2 regions of the Psychrobacter sp. FDAARGOS_221 genome follow, and region 1 is predicted to be linked to the other one. Evidence: predicted binding sites of a transcription regulator. Region 1 holds the regulator's gene; the other holds the start of a gene.
The links. The regulator PhoB, encoded in region 1, activates phosphate uptake and scavenging genes when phosphate is short. The targets are predictions, from matches to a motif close to TGTCATNAANCTGTCATAA.

Region 1 (6,623 bases):
GACCATATTCTTTATTATAAACCTGCGCATCATCAAAGATACTGGTCAATAAACGTGGCATATCTACAAATTCAGACTGAATCGACTCTTCATTTTCTAACCGTGATAACAACAGCAAGTCATTGATAATATAATTCATGCGCTCTGTTTGCTGCGTCATTAACTTAAACCCTCGTCTCCATTTGGGGTCTAAGTCGGGCTGATCAGAAAAGGTCTCGATATAGCCCATCAATACCGTCAAAGGAGTTCTAAGCTCATGCGACACATTGCCGACGAAGTCTTTACGCATTTGCTCTAAATGCTGCAAGCGAGTGACATCATAAATTATCAGCAGCTTTTCATGACCAAAATGGGTTACCTCACATTGCAAAAAGCGCTCACAGTTATTCCATGAGCGCATGCGTATGCCTTCATTAGGCGACACCGCATTTTTATAATACTCATGAAACTCAGGAATATTAATCAGGTCTAATATGGTGCGACCTTGGTCGTCAGAATCAAGCTCCAATAGACGCTCGGCTGACTGATTCCACCAATCTAATCTGTCTTCTTTATCAAGCAAAATCACCGCATCTTGTAGCGCCAATAACGAGCTACGAATCTTGGTAATCAACGCAGTAATCTGTTGATCCGCCTGTTGTTTTTGCTTCTTACTTTCGTACAGTTGATTTGCCATAAAGGTCAAACTACCCGAGAAGTCAGGAGGCGGCAGTGTTAATGAGCGACTCATCCACTGATAAAATTGTTGTATCGCATATAAGCGCCACACATAATAAAGCAACAAGCCAACGATAATACCCCATTCAATACTACCACCATACCAGCCAAAGCAAGCACCCACTGCGACCATAAACAGCAGCCATTTAAAGTCAGTCCAAAACAACGTCGCTTTATGGCGCTCATTATGTTGTAAGTTGTCACGATCTTCTAAACGCTTTTGACGCTGTGACTGCTCTTCGATAGAGTGAATGACTGACGTTCCCGTACTATCTTGGCCTGACTTGTTTTGGCCTAACTTATCTTGTTCTGAGCCGTTTTGTTCTGCTCCATTTTCAACTGAGCTGGTTTGAGCTGACCCGTTTTGAGCTGATTGGCTATCGGAGGCAGATGACTCAGATGAGTTAGGGTTGGCGGAGTCTAAGCGACGGTACATGTTACTCTCAATATAAATACTCTGACGATATCGGTTGTGGTGTAAAGGCTGTTTATACAGTGCGCTGCCTAAACAAGCTGTGTTGAAAACCGATACCCTGTGCCCCTAACTGTCTGAATAAATCCAGCGTAATTATACGGCTCTAGCACCTTGCGCAAGCGGCGAATATGCACGTCAATAGTACGGTCCTCGACATACACATTACCACCCCACACCTGATCTAACAACTGAGTTCGAGTATAGGCACGCTCAGGATGACTCATAAAGAAGGCCAATAAGCGGTATTCTGTCGGTCCAATCTCAACCGCTTGACCATCTGCCGATACACGTTGGCTCACCGGATCTAAGCTTAGGCCTTCCGCTTCAATAGGCTTCTCTCCTGACAACGCACTACTACGGCGCAGCACTGCCTTAATACGCGACACCAGCTCTCGCGTCGAAAACGGCTTGGTAATATAGTCATCAGCACCGGCATCTAGACCCTGCACCTTATTGTCCTCTTCGCCTCTGGCGGTCAACATAATGATCGGAATCTCAGATAACAGCTCATCTTTTTTCAAACGTCGGCAAAAATCAATTCCTGATTGGTTGCCTGGCAACATCCAATCTAACAAAATCAGTGCTGGTCTGTTATCCACCACCTGACTGTGCGCTTCATTAACTTCCTCAGCCTGCAAGCACTCATAGCCTGCCATCTCTAAGGTTGTGACTATCATCTCACGTATGGCTGGTTCATCTTCTACGACCAATATTGTTTCCGTATTCATCTGCTTACTGCCTTTTGGTTACTACTAAAAAAATATGACCGTTATATTACAACCTATAATTATGACAATTAGATGACAGCATCACAATGCTATGTGATAGCTAGTGTTTTATGGCAGCTGCTCCTGATGTGGTATTGATGCACCTATCAAAACAAGTAGCTGTATTTATAGAAACGAATTACCAGGCCTATTAGATAAACTACTGCACTTCTAAAATAAAATTAAGTGGCCCATCATTATCGGCTTTGACCAACATATTGGCACCGAACTGGCCGGTTGCCACCTGTTCATGCTGAGTCTTAGCATAGGCGACCAACTGCTCAAACAACGTATTGGCCTGATCTGGCGGCATCGCCCCACCAAAGTCTGGACGACGCCCTTTATCAGTTTTTGCCATCAGTGTAAATTGTGAAACCAGCAATAAGCCACCGCCCTCTTGCTGTACATTTTTATCGAGCTTACCTTCCTCATTATCGAAGATACGATAGGTTAAAATCTTATCTATCATTTTTTGAGCACTTTGCAGCGTATCATCATGACCGATGCCGATATACGCCAAGATACCATGCTCAATAGCACCAACCACCTGACTATCAACAGTCACGCTGGCCTGTGTCACGCGCTGAATTAAAGCTTTCATACTGTGTTGTCACTCCCGAATTTGTTAAACTGACTTTATGCTAAACTGGTTAATGAATACTGATTCAATTGCCCAATTATTATTACCCAATGACTGACTAAATAACCGTTTTATTTAACGGTCTAACCCAACTAACGACTGATACTTATCATGAAAAATACTATTAAACAGACACTAAAAAAACAAGCCAGCCAACTTTTAACCCGTGACGGCTTATTTACCACGGTGCAGCATCTGGTACCTCAGCAAAAACTTAGCGAAACCGCTGGACGCCTAGCAGCGAGCCAAAACCCGATTGTTAAAAAGGCCTTTGTGCATACCTTTGCCAAAGCGTACGGCATTACTTTAGATGAATATGCGCGCAAAAATTTAAGCGACTTTAGCAGCTTCAATGACTTTTTTACGCGTGAATTAGACGACAATGCGCGTCCGATTGATGATAGCGCACACGGTATCGTCTCGCCAGCCGACGGTATGATTTCGCAGATTGGTGCTATTGAGCACGGTCAATTACTGCAAGCCAAAGGACGTGATTATTCGGTCAGTCACCTGCTTGCTGATACTGAAAATAAAGAAAGCAGCTATTACAACGAGGGCAGCTTTGCGACTGTCTATCTTGCACCCAGTAACTATCACAGAGTACATATGCCGTTCGATGGCAAGCTGATCGAGACCCGTTATGTGCCTGGCACTCTATTTTCGGTCAATAATGTCACTGCCGAGAATGTGCCTGACTTATTTGCGCGAAATGAGCGTTTGGTGTGCGTTTTTGATACCGAATACGGCAAAGCCTGTGTGGTACTGGTCGGTGCAATGATTGTTGCCGGTATCGAAACGGTTGCCACTGGCAAAATTGAGCGCAGTAATACCATCCAAACCTTAACCCATAATATCAGCTTGAAAAAAGGTGATGAGTTAGGACGCTTCTATCTGGGCTCTACCGCTATTGTGGTCTTACCAAAATCTGCTGGCGTTGAGTGGTCACAAGACATGCAGCATGGCTCTGTGGTCAAGATGGGCGAGCTTTTAGGCGTGGCAAACCCTTAAGGTAATAACCCTTAATGTAAAATCTCTTCATCCAAAATCCACACTTTCTACGCCAGCCTTACATATCAGAGCGTTATCCTGTTTTATACTTTATAAGACAGGATAACGGATGATGTCGCAAAAAAAGACCGGCTTACTAAAAACTGTATTCCTAATGGTATTCGCGCTCGCTGTGTTCATCATCATAGCTGATCCTCCTAATGACCGTAACGAGATGCAACAGTATTACGACCAGCTCTCTCGCCAAAGTAGTAGCAACGATGACCATGACACCTACTTCCCGCCCTCTCCATTAACGCTAGAGCAAGCCAACATCGATAGGGTCTATGTCGATAAGTCTTCACAGACACTGTATCTGTTGCAAGATTACAAAGTAGTCAAAAGCTATCACATTGCGCTTGGTGACGCACCAAAAGGTCACAAACAGCAAGAAGGCGATGAGCGTACACCAGAAGGTGAGTATATTTTAGATTATAAAAATGAGAACTCGATCGCCTATCGCTCTATCCATGTCAGCTATCCTAATGAAGCAGACATTGCCAGTGCTGAAGCAAAGGGAGTCTCACCTGGCGGCGCCATCATGATTCATGGTCAGATGAATGGCTACGAGTACCTAGCTGGTGTGATGCAAAAGCGCAATTGGACAGACGGCTGTATGGCGGTGACCAATGCAGAAATGGACGAAATCATGAGTGCGGTTAAAGTAGGCACACCCATCGAAATAGTTTGGTAAGCTTTCGATTTACCTATAACCATAATCGCTTTAATAGGAAAGTTCGTTTCGCCACTCTTTATTACTCATCAATTAACCAGCCTTGCTGCGTGGCATAGTCTATTTGTTTAGCGACCCAATCATGGATAGAGGGAAAACTGTCTGCGATAAAGGCGTGCATGCCAGCCACTTGTGAGCGCTTAACGCCATGATCACTCCAGGTTTTACCGCCAGTATTCATGTTTAATATAAAAGGTAAAATACGATCAACCACTTTTAATAATTGAGTCTCACGGCTGCTGCCCGTTTCCTGCTCATCCCACACTTCAACGAGATTACTAATACCGTTGCCTGGCTCTGATTGCAGACGCTCAATACCTTGACGCTCCTCAATATGAGCATCACTACGACCTTGTGCATACAAAAAGGTATCACCAGCGTCTATCTCGCCCAAATCATGCACCAAAGCAAGTTTAAGCAATTTTTCATGATTGACATCCAGCTCAAACAGCTCAGCAATAGACCAACACGCCATTGCCAAATGCCATGAATGCTCGGCTGAGTTCTCAAGCCTTGTGGTCTGAGGCACATAACTGCGGCGACTGACACGCTTCAAGGCATCTAGCTCCAATAAAAAGTGAGTCACATCTTCAATGCTGATGTTTTTGTCGTTTGTTAATGGCTTAAGGTTGTTGGTGATTGGCATAAGTTTTTCTCATTACACAATTTTTCTTTGCAGGGAATCCTGCTTTAAAAGGAACAGGTTTCAATTTAAATTGATTATTATAAAAGTACCAGAATACGCTTAGGATACGCTCATTATTATTTATAACAAAATAAGACTACGACAAGATAGGATAATCGGTCATGACAAACAACTCACTTATGTTAAGCCTATTGATTGGCCTGTTGCCTTTAACCCATATCGCTCATGCTAAACCCTACCAACCGGCATTGCATCAGCCTGTTAAATTAAACAGCTTAGCGCAGCAAAAGCAGTATATTAGGCAAATCTATGCTGAGGTCAATAACAACCTTGGCAGCTATCAACTGACAAATATTGATAATCATGGTCATAGCACCGAAGGTGGGGTGATTAAGTTTTATACCGATCAAAATCAGATCAGACTGATTGAAGAAATCTACTATGGGGAAACCGGCAAATACAGCCTGCAATATTATTTTGCAAATAATGACTTATATTTTGTATTTGAACAAACAGTGCGTTACAACGCGCCGATAAGTTTTGATACTCCATCCCTGGGAATGGAAGCGTTTGATATCAAAAAATCGAAGATAGCAGAAAACAGATACTATTTTTATAACGGCTCGATGATTCAGTGGCTAGATGAGGACAAGCAAAGTGTCTCACCCAATAACTCGCGCTATATCAATAAGCAAAATCAGCTATTGCGTGCGGTCGAAAACGCCTTACGCCAACGCTAGAAATGCGTTAATCTAGTAAAGCAGTTAGATTTCATTTGACTGACTTAGTTGATTCACTTAACAGTTGTTTTAACGGTTATTCAGGCTCATACTAATGGCATGGCTATCAATCAGACAAGGAGTCGTCGATGCCAAACCGCCCTATTGCCCAAAATCCGTCTGCTGCGCAAAATCTTGCCGTAACCGCAGACAACCCCCACACCACTCAACCCGCATCATCAACCAAGCGCCCGTTATTAGGTGCGCGTAAACAACACCATAACAGATGGCTCATTATCGCTGGGTTTGCCTTATTACTAGGCATTAATCAGTTTTTGTGGTTAAGCTTTGCGACCATTATTATTAGCACTCAGGCCCACTTTGGGGTGAATGAATTTTTTGCCAATCTGCTCACCTTGATATTCCCAATCGTGTTTGTATTACTCGCCATTCATTCTGGCAAAATACTGGATAACCACGGCTACAAAAAGGTCGTCAGCTATGCCGCTGTATTAATGCTTGTCGGTTCAGTGATACGTTGGCTTGGCGTTGATAGCTACTGGATTGTATTTGCTGGGCAGCTGCTGATTGCTATTGCTCAGCCCTACATCACTAATGCCATCAATCAGGTCACTACAGACTGGTTCGACAAATCACAGCTGGCAACCGTCACCGGGGTGATTATGGGCGTGATGTTCTTAGCCACTGCCTTGGGCGCATTTGCCTCCGCCCCTTTAATAGAGCTGTTTGGCTTCTCCGGGATGCTGATGCTTAATATGGCGTTGACCGCCATTGCAGTCGCTTTTTTCTTGTTAGTAGTTGCAGAAAAGCCGCAAAAACATGATGACGCCATTTCATTACACGAGATTGAATCGTTAT
Region 2 (6,623 bases), 260 kb from region 1:
TTTTAGCTTGTCTTTTACTTCTGGCCATAACGCTGACTTTTTAAGCGCCCATTCAACACGCTCATCAAGATCGGCTTTGCTTAGCTTTTCGTACAGGCGCACACCAAATGCCACGTTGTCATAGATAGACATTGGGAACGGGGTTGGCTTTTGGAAGACCATACCAACGCGAGCACGTAGCAAGTTTACATCGACATCTTTATCTAAGATGTTCTTGCCGTCTAGGATAATTTTACCTTCAGCATGCATGCCTGGATATAGGTCATACATACGGTTAAAGGTACGTAATAAAGTCGACTTACCACAACCGGATGGACCGATAAATGCAGTCACTTTATTCTCAGGGATATCAATATTAATGTCTTTTAGGGCTTTAAAATCACCATAGAAGAAATCTAGATTGCGAATTTGTAGCTTCGCTGCTGGCATGTTGTCCGGCAGATCAGAGATGGTTTGTTTGGTAAAGCTTGCCGTATCAGGCTGCTGTTGCTGAGTGCCTGTTTGCATCGGTTGCTCTAGCATATTGGTATTTGCTTCCGCTCTTGGTGTTTGAACTTTTTTCACTAGTGTATCGCTCATGTCAGTACCCTTTATAACTTGAAGAACTAAATGTGTTTAATGACTTAAATATGATTAATAAATGACTGATTGTGGTGTGAATACAATCTGTATTACCTGATGGACTGGCGTTATTTTTTCTCGCGTCCAACAATACGTGCAATGATGTTAAGACCTAATACAGAGAAGGTAATTAACAGTGCACCGCCCCATGCAATCATATTTTGAGTATCATCTGGCGCAGCAGCAAACTGATAAATGGTCATTGGTAAGTTGGCCATGGCACTGCCCATGTCCCAGCTAAAGAATCGGTTATTTAGTGCCGTGAATAGTAATGGTGCAGTCTCACCTGTGATACGGGCAAAGCCTAGAAGAACACCGGTAATCAAACCAGATTTGGCCGCGCTCATGGTCACTGACGTCACTACTTTCCACTTCGGCGCGCCTAGTGCATAAGATGCTTCGCGTAATTGGTTAGGCACTAGATTCAACATGGTTTCGGTACTACGCACCACAACAGGAATAATAATCAGTGCCAGTGCAATAGCGCCTGCCCAACCTGAGAAGCTGCGGTTATTAACCATCAATGTGAACACGAACAGACCAATAACAATCGACGGTGCAGACAGCAAGATATCGTTAAGGAAACGTGTTGCTTTACCCAACCATGAGCCTTGTGAGAACTCAGCCAGATACACACCTGCCATCAAACCAATTGGCGCACCGATAAATAGACCGGTACCGGCAATCATAATTGAACCCACAATCGCATTTCGTAAACCACCCATGGTATTTGGCGGCGGCGTATCTACGGTAAAGATAGGCATGGTTAGCATGGCTTCCATCCCTTTACGCAGTAGATCAAATAAAATCCAACCCAACCACACTAAACCAAAACCCATGGCTAAAACGGCAAAGATAAGGCCCAGCACGTTGTAAAACTTGCGCTTTGAGTACAACGACTTATTCATGCGCTGCTCAAATCTTACTGAGTTACTGGTGCTTGCTACGGGTGTTGCACTTGAATTGATTGTCATAATGTTTCCTGCCAAATATCCTGAATATCTATTTGTCTGCTAGTTATATGCAGCTGCTTTTATTCTGCTTAAGTTAACGGCTAAGTGCGCTAAAACTAGTTACCTGCTTTTTTATCAATGCGTGACAACATAATCTTAGAGATTGATAAAACCACAAAGGTAATAACAAATAGAATTAAGCCTAAATGTAACAACGTAGCGACATGCATTTCACTAGACGCTTCAGCAAACTCATTGGCGATCGATGAGGTAATGGTTACCCCTGAGCCGAATAAGTTAGAGTTGATGTTATAAGTATTACCGACTAAGAAGGTCACCGCCATGGTTTCACCCAATGCACGGCCTAAACCAAGGATAATGCCGCCAACAACACCTGCTTTGGTATAAGGTAGGATAATTTTGTACATCACTTCCCAAGTGGTTGCCCCTGCGCCATAAGCGGATTCTTTTAACAGCTCTGGAACCACTGAGAACACATCGCGCATGGTTGCGGCAATAAAGGGAATAATCATGATGGCTAGAATTAATGAGGCTGTGAAAACACCAATACCCAGTGGCGGTCCGCCAAAAAAGCTACCGATAACAGGAATAGGTCCAAAGGTATCAATGATGAAAGGTTGAACATATTTAGCAAATAATGGCGCCAGTACGAAAAAGCCCCACATGCCATAAATAATAGAAGGAATACCGGCCAATAATTCAATCGCCATACCCAATGGACGACGCAATGCCTTAGGACAAAGCTCGGTCAAGAAAATGGCAATACCGAAACTCACCGGCACTGCAATTAAAATAGCGATAACAGACGTCACAATGGTGCCGTAAATCGGGGCTAAAGCACCGTATTCATCATTGACGGTACTCCAATTTGAACTGGTATAAAAACCAAAACCAAATTCTTTAATGCTTGGCCATGCTCCGATGATTAGCGACAGCATGATTCCGCCTAAAGAAACCAGAACTAATAAGGCAAAGAACTTGGTCAAATTAACAAATAAGACGTCATTTCTTCGCTGCTTTGCTAGCTGAGCGTGTAAGTCAGACATGGTAACCCCAACATAATTTAAAATTTAACTTTCTTAAAATTTATAAATCGAAATTTAAGTAGTAAAAAGCAAGTAAATGAGATGTCATTTACTTGCCATTTGTTTTAACGTTCATTAACAGTGACAAGTTAATGACTATTATTTAGGGGTATATACTGGTTGACCGTCAGAACCAACCACTTGCTTCCACTCTTCTTTGAATAAAGCAACCGCTTCGTCTGGGAATGGAACATAGTCAAGGTCTAATGCTGCTTGATCACCTTCGTTGTATGCCCAGTTAAAGAAGTTTAATACGCCAGCTACTTTCTCAGGGTTCTTAGGCTGCTTGTGCACTAAGATGAAAGTTGCTGCAGCGATTGGCCATGCTTCAGCAGTGTCTGAGTTAGCGATAACTTTGTAGAAGCCTTCAGCGCTTGACCAGTCAACGTTACCAGAAGCTGCGAATGATTCAGCAGATGGCTCAACACGGTTGCCCGCAGCGTTGATCATAGACGTATGCGACATGTTGTTTTGCTTAGCGTAAGCATATTCAACATAACCGATTGAGTTAGGTGCTTGAGTTACCATACCAGCAACGCCTTCGTTACCTTTACCGCCAATACCTGTACCGGTTTGGTCAGTTGGCCATTCAACACTTTTGTCAACGCCGATGTTAGCCCAGTCGCTTGATACTTCATTTAGATAATAAGTGAAGTTAAACGTGGTACCAGAACCGTCTGAACGGTGAACGGTAGTGATGTTGGCATCAGGAAGCTCAACGCCTTCGTTTAATGCGGTGATTGCTGGGTCATTCCACTTGGTAATTTTACCTAGGTAGATATCAGCCAATACTTCACCGCTTAATACCAATTGACCTGGCTTGATACCTTCGATGTTAACGATAGGTACAACGCCGCCGATAACGGTTGGGAACTGGATAAGACCAGCTTCTTGTAGCTCTTCAGGCTTAAGTGGCTTATCTGATGCACCAAAGTCAACTGTGTTTGCTTTGATCTGCTTTACGCCGCCAGAAGAACCGATAGAGTTATAGTTAACTTGACCCTTGGTTGCGCCTTGGAAGTCAGCTGACCATTTTTGGTAAATAGGAGCTGGGAATGATGCGCCAGCACCACTGATGTTCATTTCTACACCATCAATATTGGTGTACTGTTCTGAGTTACCCGCTGCTGATTCGCCAGCTGTGGTCGTTACTGCTGTATCTTCTGTTGTGCCTTCAGTTGCGGCGGTATCATCTGTCTTATTATCACAGGCAGTCAAACCCAGTATGGCGGCAACTGCAACAGCTAGTAATGAATAACGCATGGTCTCTCCTAAAGAGTTATTAACTTTAATTATCTATATAAAAGAGAGGATGTAGGCTCAACATCAGGCTTATGCCTAGACATCGTTGGATGACCTACCCCTCTATTGGAATGTCGCCATTTTGACGTTTAAATATGACAGTTTGATGAAATAAACTTTTTTTGTAAGAAATAAGTAACTTTAGTAAGTCGTTTATTAACTAACTTTACAGATGACTCAAGCGACCGTTATTGGCAGATACAATCTATTTGCAGATTAAGTATTCTTTACATTTCGCTTACCTATTAGAAAGATACTCTAAACTTAGCGCCTGTAGACTACCGCTTCGATGATTTGGTACAGACCATTTGATTTTGCGGCAAGCAGCTTAGCTGTGTTCAACCACATTAGCTGTGTTAACGGTTAACACCTAACACCAGCCAGCAACCACGAAATCTTATGGAGCTCCCTGTCCCAACCATTTATTAAATTACAGGTATCCCCTATGAAAAAACTTTTTATGCCATTTACACTTCTGTCAGCCCTTATGTTGACGGTACCTGCCAATGCAGGTATGGCCTCTTGGTACGGTCCAGGGTTTCATGGTAAAAGAACGGCTTCTGGCGCGATTTACAACATGTACGCTTTGACAGCGGCTCACAAATCACTGCCGTTTGGTTCTAAAGTAAAAGTAACCAATTTGAATAACAAAAAGTCAGTGGTTGTTAAAATTAACGACCGCGGACCATTTACACCGGGTCGTGTTATCGATTTATCGAAAAAAGCCAACCAAATGATCAACTGCAACCTATGTAAAGTGACGGTTGAAGTGTTAAGCAAAGGCGATGGTAAATACCGTAAGCAATAAGCCTTAAGTGACAAGCTGATTCAAAAAAACGCCAATGGAGATTCCATTGGCGTTTTTTATGCGTTAAAGCTGGCTATATGCAAAATTAAAAATGACATGAACAAGATAAAAACAGCGCATTAAACATTTAAATGCAAAGCAAGACTGTTATTAAACTCAAAGTTTGATAAGATATCGATATTATTAAAAGCATAACCACCAAAGCTTTTAAAATAAAAATTACTAAGACTCGGGGTGCAGACCATCTGTTAGCCAGTAGTGTCACTGCTATTATTTAACAAAGCGTTTGCTGAGACATCACCCGTTGAACCTGATGCGGTTAATACCGCCGTAGGAAAGTCACACATTAGCCTATTAATCACAAACAATAAAAGGCTGTCTGTCGTCAACTGCTCATCGCTCGTCACTGGCCAACAACCAGTAAACGAACAGTGACATCAGATAAGCAAAGGCCGACAGCTACTAAAGCTAAGCCTTTGGCCTTAATTTAATAACTATTAAATTGCTTTGTGATGATTGAGTTAGACCCTTCAACGCTACCTCCTGAGTCTTTATTTTACTTTCCGTTTTTAGTTATTAACCCTAAAAGTCACTACGGCAACATGCCATTGGTAAAAATAAGGATATCTCCATGAGTAATGCAGAAAATAGCATCAAAACCCCTGCCCACCGCAACGCCAAAGATGAGCGCTTTGACGAAGAAGCCCGCGACTTAACCCGTAGCCTGCCCGCTTCACGCAAAGTATATATCGAAGGCTCACGTCCTGACATTCAAGTACCAATGCGTGAAATCACCTTAACCGATACCCCAACTGGCGGCTTTGGTTTAGAAAATGGTGAAAAGAACCCACCTTTTTATGTCTATGACACCTCAGGCGTGTATACCGACCCTAATGTTGATATCGACTTAACCAAAGGTCTGCCCAAGCTGCGTGAAAAGTGGATTGAAGAGCGTGGCGATACCGAAATCCTAGACGGCTTATCAAGCAACTACGGTAACGAGCGTGCGCGTGACATTAAGACTGCTAACATTCGCTTCGCCCATATCGATAAACCGCGTCGTGCCAAAGCAGGCAAGAATGTCACCCAAATGCATTATGCACGCCAAGGTATTATCACGCCTGAAATGGAATACATCGCCATTCGTGAAACTCAAAAGCAGCATGAACTGACCGATATGCGTCAACATGCCGGCGAAAGTTTCGGTGCCAATACCCCAAAAATTATCACCCCTGAGTTCGTACGTGATGAAGTGGCGGCCGGCCGTGCCATTATCCCAAATAACATCAATCACCCTGAATCTGAGCCGATGATTATCGGTCGTAATTTCCTGGTGAAAATTAACGCCAATATCGGTAACTCCGCACTGGGCTCAAGCATTGATGAAGAAGTGTCGAAAATGACATGGGCTACACGTTGGGGTGCCGATACCATCATGGATCTATCAACCGGTAAGAATATTCACGAAACTCGTGAATGGATTATCCGTAACTCGCCAGTGCCAATCGGTACCGTACCTATCTATCAAGCACTAGAGAAAGTCGATGGCGTGGCAGAAGACTTAACCTGGGAGATTTTCCGCGATACCTTGATTGAGCAAGCCGAACAAGGCGTGGACTACTTCACCATTCATGCTGGCGTCCTATTACGCTATGTGCCATTAACCGCCAAACGTCTAACCGGTATTGTCTCTCGCGGCGGCTCTATCATGGCTCAGTGGTGTCTAGCGCATCATAAAGAAAGCTTCTTATATACCCATTTTGAAGAAATCTGTGAAATCATGAAGCAGTATGACGTGGCCTTTAGTTTAGGTGATGGCTTACGTCCAGGCTG

Region 2: pstS (phosphate ABC transporter substrate-binding protein PstS) is a predicted target of PhoB. The motif match lies at 4,076-4,094, and genes of this name have one in related genera.

Annotation. Positions count from the first base shown of each region.
Region 1 covers NZ_NWFK02000001.1:2,227,874-2,234,496, reverse strand. The annotation lists gene phoR (phosphate regulon sensor histidine kinase PhoR) at 1-1,153, opposite strand, end outside; gene phoB (phosphate regulon transcriptional regulator PhoB) at 1,222-1,920, opposite strand; gene dtd (D-aminoacyl-tRNA deacylase) at 2,120-2,560, opposite strand; gene asd (archaetidylserine decarboxylase) at 2,711-3,607, shown strand; gene A6J60_RS09380 (L,D-transpeptidase family protein) at 3,717-4,340, shown strand; gene A6J60_RS09375 (HD domain-containing protein) at 4,402-5,025, opposite strand; gene A6J60_RS09370 (hypothetical protein) at 5,187-5,765, shown strand; gene A6J60_RS09365 (CynX/NimT family MFS transporter) at 5,894-6,623, shown strand, end outside.
Region 2 covers NZ_NWFK02000001.1:1,972,039-1,978,661, reverse strand. The annotation lists gene pstB (phosphate ABC transporter ATP-binding protein PstB) at 1-579, opposite strand, end outside; gene pstA (phosphate ABC transporter permease PstA) at 690-1,595, opposite strand; gene pstC (phosphate ABC transporter permease subunit PstC) at 1,691-2,641, opposite strand; gene pstS (phosphate ABC transporter substrate-binding protein PstS) at 2,780-3,943, opposite strand; gene A6J60_RS08270 (septal ring lytic transglycosylase RlpA family protein) at 4,428-4,790, shown strand; TPP riboswitch at 5,011-5,144, shown strand; gene thiC (phosphomethylpyrimidine synthase ThiC) at 5,422-6,623, shown strand, end outside.